Regions from separate parts of the Sphingobium sp. BS19 genome, predicted to be linked through region 1. Evidence: riboswitches for the same ligand, from Rfam matches in the RefSeq annotation. Region 1 holds a riboswitch; the other holds the start of a gene.
The links. A riboswitch is a leader RNA that binds a small molecule or an ion and turns the genes downstream of it on or off. The one in region 1 is predicted to bind cobalamin.

Region 1 (8,398 bases):
CTCGTCAGCTTTGTAGAGGGTCAAACCTCGTTTGGGACTCAGAGACGTCCACCTATTTCCGCTCGGCCGCGATCATGAAGGCTCGGACAAAAGCTACCTCAGCGGTCCGATGACCTCGAAGACAACCATTGGCAAACGGGAAAAAGGAAGCGCAATGCAGGAATCAATTAGACAACAAAGCCGCCGTTCGAGATCTTGGCCATTCAACGGCATTCAACATAAAAAATGGTTCACCGGCTATGTTCGCTCCGAGCAATCCGGGTCTGCGCGTAATGAGCCACCCTGTCTTGTTGCATAGGAGGATGGACACTCCCCTTCGATATCAACCGGATCGGCGTTCGGTGTTTGCCACCGGACGCGCTTTATCCTCCACCGCCCCGTCAGGCCGAAAGCTCTCTCCGAATGATTGCGGCGCCGGCGCCCAAAGCAGCAAGCTTGCCTTTCGCTACGCGGCGAGACAGCGGCGCCATGCCACAGTTGGTCGACGGATAGAGTTTGTCGACATCCAAAAACTGCAGCGCTTTTCGCAGCGTATCGGCGACTTGCTCGGGCGTTTCGATGATGTCGCTCGCCACGTCGATGGCGCCTACCATCACCTTCTTGCCCCGAATGAGTTCGATCAGGTCCATCGGAACCCGGGAATTCTGGCATTCCAACGAGATAATGTCGATGCTAGAGCCTTTCAGCTTGGGAAAGGCTCTCTCATATTGCCGCCACTCTGATCCGAGCGTCTTCTTCCAATCGGTGTTGGCCTTGATGCCATAGCCATAGCAGATGTGAACGGCAGTCTCGCACTTTAGCCCTTCAGCTGCCTTTTCCAAGGTCGCGATGCCCCATTCATTCACTTCGTCGAAGAACACGTTGAACGCCGGTTCGTCGAACTGGATTATGTCGACGCCGGCGGCCTCGAGTTCCCTGGCTTCCTGATTGAGGATCTTGGCGAATTCCCAGGCGAGCTTCTCGCGGCTTTTATAATGGGCATCATAGAGCGTATCGATCATCGTCATTGGCCCGGGCAGGGCCCATTTGATCGGCTGATTGGTTTGCTGACGCAGGAACTTGGCGTCTTCGACAAAAACCGGCTTCCGGCGTTCAACCGCGCCTACGACCGTGGGCACGCTCGCGTCGTAGCGATCGCGGATTCTGACGGTCTTGCGCGTCTCGAAATCAACTCCGCTGAGATGCTCGATAAATGTCGTAACGAAATGCTGGCGCGTCTGCTCGCCATCGCTGACGATATCGATCCCCGCCTGCCGCTGATCGTCCAGAGACAGGCGCAAAGCATCTTGCTTGCCCTCGACCAGTTCTTCTCCCTCTAACTTCCATGGCGACCAAAGCGTCTCAGATTGTGCAAGCCAGGAGGGCTGGGGCAAGCTCCCGGCGGTCGAAGTAGGCAATAATATGTTCATGAGAAACGGCCTTATTTTCTGATGGATCAGCGCGCGTGACTGGCAGACCATTGCTCCAGCACGGCCCGATATGGCTTGATGAAACGCTCTTCAGCAAACTTGCCCTGTTCGACAGCCAGCCGGCTGCGCTCTTCGCGGTCGTAGACAATGCGAGTGAGCGAATAGTCCTGATATTTGAGGCTTGGCTGATACAGCTCCGCTGCCGCCGAATTGGCGTTGTATATTTCGGGTCGATAGATTTTCTGAAAAGTCTCCATCACGCTGATGGTGCTGACCAGTTCAAGGCTCGTATAATCGCCGAGCAAGTCGCCAAGATGGTAAAAGGCAAATGGAGCGACGCTATTGGGCGGCATGAAATAGCGGACCTTCATGCCCATTTTGGCAAAATACTCGTCGGTCGCCGAAACGTCGTCATTGTGATATTCGAAACCCAGGACCGGGTGCTCATTCGTAGTCCGCCGGTAGGTTTTGCTGCTCGATACGCTCAGGCAGATGACGGGCGGTTTGCTGAAGTTGTCCCTATAGGCACCCGAATTCAAAAAGTGCTTGAACAGGTTGCCATGCAGGTCACCAAAGCCTTCCGGAGCGCCGGAATTCGGATTTTTCTTCATATGCTCCGACAGCAGAACGCTGAAGTCATAGTCGCGAACATAAGACGAGAAATTATTGCCGACGATACCGTCAATGCGTTGGTCGGTCTTTCTGTCGAAGATAGCCGTCTTAAGGATTTCAATCAGCGGGAACACGTCGTTATTCCCTGCGGCATCGATACGCATCTCGACTGAAATTATTTTGAGTTCGACAGTGTACCGATGCCCCTTGGGATTATCCCAACGCGCGAGAGCGTTGAAGCGATTGTCGATCATCCGCAGGGTGTTGCGCAAATTCTCACGGCGACTATCGCCCCGTGCCAGATTGGCGAAGTTCGTCGTGATGCGGGTATTGTCCGCGGGCCGATAATTCTCATCGAAATCAATGTGATTGATGGAGAACTCAAAGGAGGAATGCGTAGCCATCGACCGATCACCTAGGTTTGCCGGGCGAGAGGACCGAAGGAAACGCACAAGACGGACAAGCCCGAAGGCACTCAAGCCCCGGCCTAGCATCAGGCGCGATCCACCGGAGGAACCCCCGTCCGAGGAACATTATCGCGTCGGAGGCAGGTCTCCTGGCTCACGGGTCAATGCGTCGGTCCCGGCCTTCCCGAGCCTCTTGCGAAGGCTCAGTGACACAAAATGGAACCGCCGCTCACCGCTTACAGTTGCGGGGGCAGCGCCGGATTCCGTTCAACGAGAACGTCACCGGCTTCCCGTCTTAGCTCCACATCATGCCTGCTGTGGAGAACCTCGACAGCCTGTTTAAACAAGAGTTTTCCACGAGCGTCAAGAGGTATATAAAGATTTCTTTATATACCCTGCAAGGCGATGAGGCATCGCAATTCCCCAATCGCCATGCCCCGCATTTTGGCCTGAGGGCCGGAAATCCATCAGCTCTCGACGGTCACAACCGGCAGGACCGTCTGCACGATAGAGGCGTCCAATGACTCATAATCGTGCAGACCGATGGTGTCGTAAAGTTCGGCGCGGGTCTGCATCTCCTCCACCATATTGTGGGTGCCACCGTCCTCTTTGATGGCGGCATACAGCTTGGCCTGCGCCTTGTTGGCGACGCGGAGCGAAGATACCGGCCAGATCACCATTCGGTATCCCATCGCCTCGAACTCCTGGGCGGTGAAGAAGGGCGTCTTGCCGAACTCGGTCATGTTGGCGAGCAGCTTTACCCCCGGCATGGCCTGAGCGAAGGCAGTGAACATTCCGCGGGTAACCAGTGCCTCTGGGAAGATGGCGTCCGCGCCGGCTTCGACATAGAGTTTCGCACGGGACACTGCGGCGTCGAACCCTTCCACACCAGCGGCATCGGTCCGCGCGATGATGACGATATCGCGGCTTGCCTTCTTCGCGGCGGCAACCTTGTTTGCCATGTCGTGGGCGTCGGCCAGCTTCTTGCCGTTCAGATGTCCGCATTTCTTGGGCAATATCTGATCTTCCAGATGGACGGCGCCAGCGCCCGCCTCCTCGAAGGTGCGGACCATATGCATGACGTTAAGCGCCTCGCCATATCCTGTATCGCCATCGACCAGCAGCGGAAGGCCAGCCGCATGAGCGATCTGACGGACGAAGAAGGCGACTTCATCTACGGTGATGATACCCAGGTCAGGCAATCCCATGCTGGCGGTCATCGCTGCGCCGGAGAGATAAAGTCCGTTGAACCCGGCTGCCTTGGCCTGCAGCGCGGCATGGCCATTATGCGCGCCGGGAAGTTGGAGTATGTTCGGTCGGTCGAGCAGTGCCCTGAAACGGGCGCCTGCGCTTTGAACAGGCAATTCGTCTGCGACAAGATAGGGCAATATGTGTCTCCTTAAACAGCCGCTGCTTCAGTGCGCTGCGCCAGCGGCACGAAGGCGAGATTTTCGGGGCCAGTATAATGGGCCGACGGGCGAATAATCTTGTTGTCCTGCCGCTGCTCGATGACATGCGCCGCCCACCCGGAGGTGCGGGCAATGACGAACAATGGGGTGAACATCGCCGTCGGCACGCCCATCAGGTTGTAGGACACGGCGCTAAACCAATCGAGATTGGGAAACATGGCTTTCGCGTCCCACATCACCTGCTCAATGCGCTCGGCGACGGCATATTGCCGTTGCGCGCCTGCCCCGTCCGCCAGCGCCTTGGCCACACGCTTGATGACGACGTTGCGGGGATCGGATACCGTATAAACGGGATGCCCGAAGCCGATGACCACTTCCTTGGCGTCGACACGGCGCCGAATATCGGCTTCGGCATCGGCGGGAGTAGCGTAACGTTTTTGTATCTCGAACGCGACTTCATTGGCGCCGCCGTGCTTCGGGCCACGCAGCGCGCCAATGGCGCCAGCAATGCTCGAATACATGTCAGACCCGGTGCCGGCGATCACTCGCGCGGTGAAAGTCGAGGCGTTGAACTCATGCTCGGCATAGAGAATGAGCGATGTGTGCATGGCCCGCACAAAGCTTGGCGACGGCATTTTACCGTGCAGGAGATGCAGGAAATGCCCGCCTATGCTGTCATCATCGGTCTCGACTTCGATCCGACGACCGTGATGGGCGAAGTGATACCAGTAAAGCAGGATCGAACCTAGAGATGCCATCAGCCGATCGGCAATGTCCCGCGCATCTGGTAGGTTGTGATCATGGGTCTCAGGCAGTACGCAGCCGAGCGCCGAAACGCCCGAGCGCATCACGTCCATGGGATGCGCCGCAGCCGGAATAGCCTCCAGCGTTTCCTTCACCGACTGTGGCAGGCCGCGCAGGCCCTTGAGTTTCTCCTTATAGGACGCAAGCTGGGCCTGGGAGGGCAGTTCCCCGTGAACGAGCAGGTGGGCGATCTCCTCGAACTCGCTGGTCTCAGCGAGATCGAGAATGTCATAGCCCCGATAATGCAGATCATTGCCGGTTTTGCCGACTGTGCAGAGCGCGGTATTGCCAGCGGTGACGCCTGAGAGAGCCACCGATTTCTTGGGCTTGAAGGGAATGTCCATGACTTGCCTTTCCATCAGAAGATGCCTGCGGGCGCGTCGGGTCCGAGTTGAGCGGAGGACACGATGAAATTGAGCTGGGTGACTTCCGCGCCGGTCAGGGTCGGCAGCCGATCAATCAGAGCGAGGAAGCGATCCTGCTCAGTCGTCGCGACGATGCCATCGGCCAGTGTGCGGAACTTCTCGACATAATTGGGCCGTGCGAACGGTCGTGCGCCGTTTGGATGGGCATCTGCAACGCCCAGTTCATCGATGATCGACTTGCCATTCTTCAGCGTGATGATGACCTTTCCACCGAAGGCCTTGTCTGAGCCCATGGCGTGGTAACGCGCGGTCCAGCCGGGATCTTCCTCGGTCGTGATCTTGTGCCAAAGGTCTACCGTGCCAGGACGCTGGGCACGTTCTGGCGCATAGCTCTTTTCATGGTGCCAACCGCCATCCTCCAGCGCGACGGCAAAGATATACATGATCGAGTGATCGAGGGTTTCACGGCTTGCCTTGGGATCCATCTTCTGCGGATCGTTGGCGCCGGTGCCGATCACATAATGCGTGTGGTGGCTGGTCTTGATAAGGATGCTTTCGATCTGCGACAGGTCGCCGACCTTCGGGCTCATCCGCTTGGCTAGGTCTATCAGCGCCTGGCTTTGATATTCCGCCGAATATTCCTTGGTATAGGTGTCGAGGATCGCACGCTTCGGCTCGCCCGGCGCAGGCAGCGGCACCTGATAGATGTGGTTCGGACCAGAGAGCAGCCAGGCGATGAAGCCATCTTCCCCTTCATATGCGGGGGACGGCGCACCTTCGCCGCGCATCGCGCGATCGACTGCCTCGATCGCCATCTTGCCAGCAAAGGCTGGAGCATAGGCCTTCCAGGTCGAAATCTCGCCCTTGCGCGACTGGCGGGTGGTGGTGGTGGTGTGCAGCGCCTGCTGGATCGCCTGAAAGGTAATGTCGGTCGACAGGCCGAGCAGCGCGCCCATGCCGCCGGCGGCACTTGGACCCAGATGGGCGATATGGTCGATCTTGTGTTCGTGCAGGCAGATGCCCTTCACCAGATCGACCTGGATCTCATAGCCGGCGGCAAGTCCGCGCACCAGCGCCGCGCCATCAAGGCCCTTGGCCTGTGCGACAGCGAGAATTGGCGGAATATTATCGCCCGGATGGCTATACTCCGCCGAGAGGAAGGTGTCGTGGAAATCAAGCTCTCGCACTGCTACGCCATTGGCCCAGGCCGCCCATTCCGGGCTGACCTTCACGTCCGGTGCAAGACCAAATAGCGGTGCGCCCTTATCGGAACGGTGTCCAAGCGCCTGTGCGCGTGCCGAGCGGATCGGTCCGCGCGCGATCGAAGCTGCGGCGACCGAGGCGTTGTCAATGATCCGGTTGCCGAGCATATCGATCACATCGGCATCGACGGGCACCAGGTCGGTAGCCACCGCCGCCAGTTTCCATGCCAGTTGATCTTCCCGCGCCAGCGGTTCGGCAGACTTGTAGGTGCGAACGTCGTGAAGTTTCATGGGCATAAATCTCTTTGCGATGGTGGGAGGATCGTGAATGTGAAGCGGCCATGCGCCGCCATGCGCTGTCCAAGCACAGCATGATCCAGGATCAGGAAGGCGATGACTTCCGTCTGCCCAGAGACGGTCCGGCCGAACCAGGTCTCGACCTGTCCCTCGCACCCGGGGTCGACCGCCCGAATTTCCAAGATTTCGCAGCGGCTCAGGGTGAGATCGCGCCCCAATAGATCGCCAGCTTTAATCGCCGCCGCATTGGCGAGGCGCTCGAAGATGGCCCGACCAGGATCATGAGTGTTTGAAAACATGCCCGCAATATCCGCAAATGATCAGCAGAAGAAAATGACTGAAAATGCTGAGTTTTGCGAAGGTCGTCCTGCAAGCTTGCAAATTTTGCGAAGAAAGAGATGTGGTATGCGAAAGGCCTATATGGGGATGCGGCTTCGCCGCCTGCGCGAGGAGCGGAGCCTCAAGCAAGTCGAACTCGCCAACGCACTCGGCATCTCGCCCAGCTATCTCAACCAGCTCGAACAGAATCAGCGCCCGCTTACCGTTCCGGTACTGCTTAAGCTCAACGCCGCATTTGGTGTAGATGTTCAGCTGTTTTCCGAGGACGAAGAAGGGCGACTGATTACGGAACTGCGCGAACTCTTCTCGGAAGAGGGACAGGAGACAGTGTCGCTGGCTGAAATTCGCGAAATTGCCACAGGCATGCCCGCCGTCGGGCGAACTTTGGTGTCGCTCCACCGGCGATATCGCGACTCGCTGGAAAGCAATCAGGCGATGGCCGCGCAATTGGGTGACGACTGGATCGCAGGTGGTCCGCCGCGCATGCCCTTCGAGCAAGTGCGCGATTTCTTCTACACTCAGCATAATCATGTCGCCCTGCTCGATGAAGCGGCCGAGCAACTGTATCACAGCGCAATCCTGACCCCGCGCACGGTGCATGCCGGTCTTGCCGCCTGGCTGCGGCAGCAGCATGGCATTTCTGTCGCCTTTGACGAGGATCATCGGGTCCAACGACGCTTCGATGCACAGAGCTGCATTCTCCATATATCAGCGAGCCTCAGACAAGGGCAGCAGGCGTTCCAGATGGCAACCCAGCTGGCCTTTCTCGAACTGGAGCCGGAGATCGATCATCTGGTTGATGACCGGGCCCTGTCAGGAGAAGAGGCACGTAAGCTGGCACGGGTCGGCCTCGCCAATTATTTCGCGGGTGCGCTAATCCTTCCCTACCGTCCATTTCTCGCGGCGGCCGAAGCGGAAGCCTATGATATTGAACGGCTCAGCCGTCGATTTGGCGTGGGTTTCGAGACGATCTGTCATCGCCTTTCGACGTTACAGCGCCCCGAAGCGCGGGGCGTGCCCTTCTTCTTCATTCGGGTCGATCGGGCAGGCAATATTTCCAAGCGGCAGTCGGCGACCGATTTCCACTTTTCGCGCGTGGGCGGCTCTTGCCCGTTGTGGAATGTCTACGAAGCATTCGCCCAGCCCGGACGGGTGCTGACGCAGGTGGCGCAAATGCCCGATGGCCGCACCTATTTGTGGATCGCGCGAACCGTGGGACGCAGTAACCCGGGCTTCGGCGAGATTGGCAAGACCTTCGCCGTCGGCCTGGGCTGCGATATCCGGCATGCAGGACGGCTCATCTATTCCAAGGGGCTGGACCTGACCGACCATATGGCGGCAACGCCGATCGGCGCCGGTTGCAAGATATGCGAGCGCCCTGCATGTCCCCAGCGCGCCTTTCCAGCGATCGGCCGGGCAATCAGCGTCGATTATAACCAGAGCATGGCAACCCCGTATCCGGCGGGTTAAGCTTTACGCAGCAGATAGGTGGCGCCGACGGCGATTAGCTCTATTTTCCGACGACTCGATGGAACGACAATAGCAAATTCTGTC
Region 2 (8,398 bases), on a different contig from region 1:
CCAGCGGTTTGCAGAAGGGCGTCGGAGAGCGTCCCCTTGCCCGGCACCAGTCCGCCGCCCTGCCAGATGAGCGCGGGTATCCTTTGCGTGTCGGAAGGACGCGCGGCGATGGCGGCATTTGCGATCCGGCGCGCCAACATAGCGCCGCGCTGCGGCTGGCCGATGGCCGATCCGATGGCACGCACCTGATCCTCCGTCTCCGCCAAGGTCGTCGGCACGGGGAACTGGACAAAGCGGATGTGCATCCGTTGCAGCATCGCGACGGTGGACGGCGCGACATGCTGACCGGCAAGCACGAGGTCAGGCGCCAACGCCACGACTTCCTCTGCGGTGCCTGACGTGGCCCGGAAGCGGCGGGCCGTAGCGAGCGATATCGAGGTGGCCTGCGGGTCCTGCGAATAGTGACTGATCCCCGCGATCTGTGCGGGGTCGGCGACCTGCATCAGCACTGCGTCGATACAGGGATTGATCGAGACGATGCGGGGCACGCGGTGGGCGGCGGCTGGGCGAGGTGGCACTGCCTGCGAGATCACCGAACCCATCAGCATAGGAACGGTCGCGAGTGCGAGGAGGGATCGCGCCAATGTGACTCGGCCCCTCCTCCTCGAAGCGCGCACCGGATCGATGTACCCGTTGTGGGGACGGAGTGCATCGATCCAGAGGGCGCCGTGAGTCATTAGATCAGTAGCTCACACGGACGCCGCCATAGGCCGCGCGACCCGGCGTGCCATAACGGAAAACCGTCTCATAGCGTTCGTTGAACAGGTTTTCGACTCGACCGTAGATTTCGACATTCTTCGTGATCGGAAAGGATGCGCGGATATCGGCCAACGCATAGCCTTCGACCCGGCGGCTGTTGGCAGCGTTGTCGAAGCTGGACCCGACATGGGTGATGGTCGCCCCGGTGGTGAGACCGAAGGACCAGCGATAGTCGATGGCCGCGTTGACGCTGTGCGCCGGACGACGGGCAAGCTTGTTGCCGAAGTTCGGGCTTCCGGGCGAACGGTTTTCCGCGTCGAGATAGGTGTAGGATGCCTGCACCTTGAGCGGTTCGACCGGACGCAGCGCGAGCACGACTTCGAGACCCTGCGAGCGTGCCTTGACGATATTGTCATAGGTGCCGAAGGGCCGACCCGTGCAAATGCCGGTCAAGGGCGTGCTGCATGAAATGAAGTCGATGAGGTTGCGGCTGTTGCGGTGGAACCATGTCGCACTCGCTTCGATCGCGCCGTCCAGCAGACGCTGCGTGACACCGGCATCCCACGCCCTTGCGCGTTCAGGACGCAGGGTGTCGTTCCCATAGTCACCGTAGAGCTGGTAGAGGCTGGGCGCCTTGAACCCTTCGCTATAGCTGGCGCGCAGTTCGGTCTTGCCGGCATTGGGGGTCCATACGCCATTTGCGCCGAAGGTCGTCGCGCTGCCGAAGCGATTGTGATGATCGTAACGGACGCCGCCGGTTGCAGTGAATCCGGCGAAGGGGGTGGCAATCAACTGGCCATAGACGCTTTCGATGACGGCGCTTTGAGGGGCGTCGGCGAAACCGTAGTTGGAGGTTTTCAGGCGTGACTTCTCGCGTTCCGCGCCGAAGGTGGTTTGCCAGCCTTCCGCGATGTCGAAGCTGCCCTGATATTCGAAGCGTTCGTTGCGGCCCTTGGCAGCGAAGGTTTCCGATGAGGTGCTGGCCCCATCGTAGCTGACGCGGTCGATATCGGTGTAGGCAAAGCCCAAGCGGTTGCGGAAGCGTCCGTCGAGCAGCGCGGCGTTGAGACCGGCATAGCCGACCATGTCACGGGTCTTGGTATATTCCAGTGTATCGCCAAAGCTGAAGCTGGGCGGCGCGAAACCATCCTGATCGTTGCGACCGTTGGAATACCAGCCGCGCAAATCGACCGAGATCGCGTCGGACAGCGCCACGTTGACATTGGCGTTCGCGCCATAGTTACGATAGCCGTCCTTCTCCTTGCCGCCGCGCTTTTCGTTGAAGGCGGAAATGCCGTCCGTACGGAAATAGCCTGCGCCGAGGCTGGCGGAGACGGGGCCAGCCTTGCCCGACACATTGCCGACGAGTTCGCCGGTGTCACGATAGCCATATTCGCCGCGCAGATTGACTGCCAAGTCTTCGCTGGGCGGGATGGTGATGAGGTTGACGACGCCGCCGATGGCCTGGCTGCCCCACAGCACCGACTGCGGGCCGCGCAGCACTTCGATGCGCGCGATGTTGCCAGTCATCAGATTGCCGAAGTTGAAGCCGCCGCCGGGCGACGAAGGATCGTTGAGCTTTACCCCGTCGATCAATGCGACCGTCTGGTCGCTTTCCGCGCCGCGAATGAACACAGATGCGACGCCGCCGATGCCGCCGGTGCGAGCGATGGTGACGCCGGGAACGGTGCGCAGGATGTCGACGATGGTGTCGGTCTGGCGCGTCGCGATTTCCTCACGATCTATAACGGTGATGGATTGACCGACGCGCGAGAGTGGCTGTTCGGTGCGGGTCGCAGTGACGACGATGGTGTCCGGCGCGTCCTCCGCAAAAGCAGCGACAGGCGAAACGAGAGCGGTGAGCGATAGCAGCGACGCAATATATCTGGGCATGAAATTCCCCCTTAGATCAACAACAAGGGATCGCACGCGCCAAAGGCACAACAGCACAGCAAGTGGAGTGGAATCATTCCACGCGCGCCATCCCAATCGACGTCGTCACGCGAGGAAAACCTCGATCATCCGGCACACCCCGTCCGCATGAAGGATCGACAACGACAGGCAGGTCTCCTGGCTCGCGGGTCATCATGCTCGTCCACCTTCCCGGATTGAAACATCCAGTGGTATGTTGGGCGAGCACTCGCCGGTCACAGTTGCGGGGGCAGCTTCGGATCATGGATCGCTCCATTTCCGAATTCCCTTTCAATCCCATCTCTGGGAACCTGTCGCAGCGCGCCTCTTAGGGCGAAGCCTGCGCGGGGGCAAGTGGGGTCTTAAGCGAAGCGATTCTGCTTTTGATGTGCGGCAGTATCTTTGAACGGATCGTGGCTGAGATACAGATATCCAGGATCGAACTGGCCGCGCCGCGCAAGGCCTTCGACATCCTGAATCTCCACGATCGACGAGCGGAACACGCACAATTGCTCCTCCCGCAATTGCCGCAGCACCCGGTTGGTATGGACGTTGGTGATGCCGCAGATTTCGGAAATGTCGGTTTGCGTGAAGCCCAAGGCAAAGCGCGTGCCGTCGCTGAGGCCCGCCAATTGCAGGCGGACATTGGTCTCACTGAGGAAATGGGCGACCCGGCCAACGGCGTCCAGCCGCCCGAGGCGGAACAGCCAGGCGCGATGAACCGCCGCGTCGAGCAAAGTCGAGAACCAGAGCTTGCGCGTCAATTCGGGCATGGTGGCGTTGATCTGATCCAGCTTGCCATGCGGAATGATCGCGACGGTGGCTGCAGTCAGCGTGGCGACATCATGATCGAGAACTTTGAGCGGATAGGCGTGCAGATCGACGAAATCGCCCGCCACCTGAACGGCAACAAGCTGTCGCAAGCCTTCGCGGTCATCGACATAGCGACACATGAAGCCATCGATCAGCAGCGTGCTGTGGTAGATCGGCTCGCCTGCCCGAACGATCATGCTGCGCGGGCTGAGCGTTCGCACCTCCGAGATGACACTCTCCAGTACGGCGTGCTCTTCCAGCGACAATGACGACCCGCGTCGGCCCTTCAAAAAATTTTCTGTGAGCATATCCGGTCCCTGTCAGCTTATCATTTACGACGTTTCATCTGCGCAATGAACGCTTTGAAGCCTGCCTGTATCCCCCGCGCCCGCAATTCATCATAACGCAGGTTAGTATTGGCAACTAGTCTGCCAATAGTGGGTTTAGTCCCCTGTTGTCCCTGACACGTCGCGAGACGCCTCCGGTGTTTCCGGCTGTCAGCTCACACATGTCCCGCCTTAAATCCGCGCATGGAGCAATCGTTCCGTGCGTCCCATTCACTTGAGGAAGTACCTTTGGCCAAATCAGCGAAAACCCTTTCGAAGCGCCCCGGCAGTTCCAAGGATGTTAAATCGAAAGAGCAGCCCCCCGTGGCCGACTTCGATGTATCGACGGTGTATGGCGAAGAACAGGGCAGCGGGGGCGAAACGCATCAGACCGCAGGCGGAGACGTCGCCACGCTGACGACCGCGCAGGGCATTCCCGTCGCCGACGACCAGAATTCGCTGAAGCAGGGCGCGCGAGGCCCCGCGTTGCTGGAGGACGGACATTTTCGCGAGAAGATGTTCCATTTCGACCATGAACGTATCCCCGAGCGTGTGGTCCATGCCCGCGGCTATGGCGCGCATGGCTATTTCGAGCTGACGGAATCGCTCAGCGACGTGACGCGCGCGGATGTGTTGCAGCGTGTGGGTGAGCGGGTGCCTGCGTTCGTGCGGTTTTCGACCGTTGCCGGATCGAAGGGTTCGGCCGATCTGGCGCGCGATGTGCGCGGCTTTGCGGTGAAGCTCTACACGCAGGAAGGAAATTGGGACATCGTTGGCAACAACATCCCGGTGTTCTTCATTCAGGATGCGATCAAGTTTCCCGACCTGATCCACGCCGCAAAGCCGGAGCCGGATCGCGATTTCCCGCAGGCGCAGACCGCGCATGACAATTTCTGGGACTTTATCAGCCTGACGCCTGAAGCCATGCACATGGTGATGTGGACGATGTCCGACCGGGCGATTCCGCGATCCTTGCGGACGATGGAAGGCTTTGGCGTCCACACCTTCCGGCTGGTGAATGCCGAAGGCAAGTCGACCTTCGTCAAGTTCCACTGGAAGCCCAAGCAGGGGCTGCAGTCGGTAGCCTGGAACGAAGCGGTCAAGATTAACGGGGCCGATCCCGATTTCCATCGCCGCGACCTGTGGGATGCGATCAACGCCGGCGATTTCCCGGAATGGGAACTGGGTGTGCAGTTGTTCGACGATGCCTTTGCCGACAGCTTCGACTTCGACGTGCTGGACGCGACGAAGCTAATTCCTGAAGAACTGGTACCCGTGCGGATCGTCGGGCGGCTGGTGCTCGACCGGGCGGTCGACAACTTCTTTGCAGAGACCGAGCAAGTTGCGTTCATGACGCAGAATGTACCGCCGGGTGTCGATTTCAGTAACGATCCTTTGTTGCAGGGGCGTAACTTCTCCTACCTCGATACGCAGTTGAAGCGGCTCGGCGGGCCCAACTTCACGCATATCCCGATCAACGCCCCTAAATGCCCAATGGCGCATTTCCAGCAGGACGGCCACATGGCGATGCGCAACCCCAAGGGACGCGCGAACTATGAGCCCAATAGCTGGGGTGCCGCGCAAGGTGGCCCACGCGAAGATCCGGCGCGCGGTCACGTACCTGTACCGACGACCGAGGATGGTCCCAAGCAGCGAGTGCGGTCCGAGACGTTCGGCGACCATTACAGTCAGGCACGGCAGTTCTTCATGAGCCAGACGCCGATCGAGCAGAAGCATATCGGCGATGCGCTGGTGTTCGAACTGAGCAAGGTGGAGCGTCCCGACATCCGGTCGCGCACGGTTTCGCATTTGCTGAACATCGACGCGACGCTGGCTGACACCGTGGCGGACGGGCTTGGCCTGGATATGCCGGACGCTGCGAAGGCGGCACGGCCCACGATCATGGACCTGCCGACGTCGGATGCGCTGAGCATTGCAAAGAACGGCCCGGACAATTTCAAGGGTCGCAAGCTGGGCATATTGCTGACCGATGGCGCGGATGCCGCGATCTTCAACGCGCTCGTCAAGGCTGTCGATAGCGAAGGGGCGAACTACGAAGTGGTTGCCCCGAAGATCGGTGGCGTGACGCTTTCGGACGGGACGGCGGTTGCGGCGAAGCAGAAGATCGATGGCGGGCCATCGGTGCTGTACGATGCGGTAGCAGTCGTTGCTTCGGCAGAGGGCGCCGCTTTGTTGGCCGTCGATGCAGCGGCGAAGGACTTCGTCACGGACGCCTTTGCGCATTGCAAGTTCATCGGCCTGACGGCGGACGCCAAGGCGTTGTTCGAGAAGGCCGGCATTGCTGACGATCTGGATGAAGCGTGCATGCCCCTGGCGGCGGACAAGGATGCCGTGGCGTTTCTCACTGCCTGCCGCGCGCTGCGCCATTGGCCGCGGGAGATGAAAGTCGATCTGGATGCGCAACCGGCAGCCTGATCGACGACTATAATAAAGATGACGGGGACGGCCATGCGCTGTCCCCGCGTCGATTAAAAGGGACAGGAGACGCCCGGATGCAGATCGGCATCATCGCACATTTGAAGCATCCCATTGCAGAACCCTTCGCCGGCGGGCTTGAAATGCATACGCATTTGCTGGCGCGATCCCTGCGTGAACGCGGGCATGGCGTGACAGTGTTCGCATCGTCCAAGTCGGAGGCCAGCCTTGGGCTTGAAGCAATCTGCACCGAAACGGCGATTGCTTCAGTCGGTACTGCCGAAGCTACGGACATCGCGTTCTTCAAAGAGCATCATGCGTATTTGAGCCTGATGAACGATTTGCGGCACCGCGATTTCGATATTATCCATAACAATTCGCTGCATTATTTGCCGGTGTCCATGGCGGACAGCCTGCCAATGCCGATGGTGACGACGTTGCACACGCCGCCTTTCTGCTGGCTGGAAAGCGGCATTCGTTTGTGCACGGCACAGAACAACGCCTTTGTTGGTGTCTCGCAGTCGGTCGCGGATTTGTGGAGCCATGTACGGCCCATCGACGGGGTGATCCTGAACGGCATCGACCTAAACGGCTTCGCGTTTCATGCGGAGGCCGATCCTAAAGGCTATCTGGTCTGGTATGGCCGGATCGTTCCTGAAAAAGGCCTGCATCTGGCCATCGAAGCGGCACGGCGCATTGGATTGCCGCTGAAGATCGCGGGGCCGATTTTGGACGAAGCTTATTTTGAGGCGAAGATCGCGCCTGCGCTGGGAGTGGACGCCGTGCATGTCGGGCATCTCGATCATCGCGATCTGGCGCGGCTGGTAGGTGGCGCCCGGGCCTTTTTGTGCACGCCGATGTGGGATGAGCCATATGGACTGGTGGTTGCCGAGGCGCTGGCCTGCGGCGTACCGGTTGCTGCGTTCGCGCGGGGGGCAATCCCGGAAATTCTGGATGCAACATGCGGCGTGCTGGCGACGCCCGACAATGTAGGCTCCCTCGCCAGAGCGGGATTGCGCGCACTGTCTTTGGATCGCCGCGCTTGTCGCGCGCGGGCAGAGCGGATGTGCAATGCGGAGCGGATGGTCGACGATTATGAGGCGCTGTATCAGCGGCAGATCGGTCTGGCCGAGCCAAAGCGCCGGGGCGATTCTGCAGCTTCGTTGCAGCTTGTGCAGTCGTCGCGCCCCCTTGTTGCCATGAGCCGAACGTTGAATGGCTGAGCGAGCCGCGCCGATGCATCTGTGCGTATGCGTTCCGGCGCGGAATGAAGCGGCGCGGCTGCCGATATTGCTGGATGCGCTGGCGCGGCAGGATTGGGTTGGCCCCGTTCCCGTTGTCGTAGCCATCAACAATACGACGGACGATAGCGTGCAGGTCGTCGAATCTGCGCGCGAAAGACATGCGGGACGTCTGCATATCGCGCTGCTGTCCTCCGATTTCGCACCGGACATCGCGCATGCGGGGTCGGCGCGGCGCATGGCGATGGACGCAGGACTCTCGCTGATGGCGGAACATGACAACGCGGCGCTCGTCAGCACGGACGCCGATACGCGCCCGCCGCGCGCTTGGTTGACCAGCATAATGGCGGCGTTTGCGCGCGGTGCCGATATCGTCGGCGGGCGGATAGAGATCGATATGCGGGAACCCCTGCCCGCCCATGCGCTACGCATAAGGGAAGCGTGGGACAGGTATTGGATGACTGTCCGCGCCATCGAGGACAATGTCGATCCCCAACCGTGGGACCCTGCACCACGGCATGGCGATCATACCGGTGCGTCGCTGGCGATCAGCGCCGATCTGTATCGGGCCTGTGGGGGCGTGCCGCTGTTGCCGACGGGGGAGGATCGCGCCCTGGTAAATGCGGCTTTGGCGCGTGGCGCGCGGCTGGCGCATCCGCAAGACGTGTATACCTATGTGTCGCCGCGCACCGATGGGCGCGCAGAGGGCGGTATGGCGGTCGCGATGCAGGATTTGCTGGCGACGGCGCACAGCGGTTCGATGCCGATGGCACCGGCGTTCAATCACTGGCGCGCGCGCGCCATATGGCGTCGGCAATTGCGGACGCAGCCGGATGGACAGGCGCTGATCGCGCAGCAGGAACCGTTACTGCCGCCTATGCCGCATGACATGGCGCTGGAAATGGCACCATGAACCGCCGACCCATCGGATATTATGTGCATCATCATGGCGCAGGGCATCTGGCCCGCGCG

Region 2: linked by a shared signal. The riboswitch ahead of QMG56_RS18415 (TonB-dependent siderophore receptor) and the one ahead of QMG56_RS03250 (DUF1852 domain-containing protein) in region 1 are both predicted to bind cobalamin.

The regions. Positions count from the first base shown of each region.
Region 1 covers NZ_BSEF01000002.1:170,138-178,535, reverse strand. The annotation lists gene QMG56_RS03255 (methionine synthase) at 381-1,409, opposite strand; gene QMG56_RS03250 (DUF1852 domain-containing protein) at 1,436-2,425, opposite strand; cobalamin riboswitch at 2,550-2,773, opposite strand; gene prpB (methylisocitrate lyase) at 2,896-3,816, opposite strand; gene prpC (2-methylcitrate synthase) at 3,828-4,985, opposite strand; gene QMG56_RS03235 (MmgE/PrpD family protein) at 5,000-6,499, opposite strand; gene QMG56_RS03230 (hypothetical protein) at 6,496-6,804, opposite strand; gene QMG56_RS03225 (short-chain fatty acyl-CoA regulator family protein) at 6,911-8,314, shown strand.
Region 2 covers NZ_BSEF01000018.1:62,697-71,094, forward strand. The annotation lists gene QMG56_RS18410 (ABC transporter substrate-binding protein) at 1-584, opposite strand, end outside; gene QMG56_RS18415 (TonB-dependent siderophore receptor) at 682-2,592, opposite strand; cobalamin riboswitch at 2,742-2,940, opposite strand; gene QMG56_RS18420 (Crp/Fnr family transcriptional regulator) at 2,973-3,731, opposite strand; gene QMG56_RS18425 (catalase) at 4,074-6,185, shown strand; gene QMG56_RS18430 (glycosyltransferase) at 6,263-7,408, shown strand; gene QMG56_RS18435 (glycosyltransferase family 2 protein) at 7,401-8,339, shown strand; gene QMG56_RS18440 (glycosyltransferase) at 8,336-8,398, shown strand, end outside.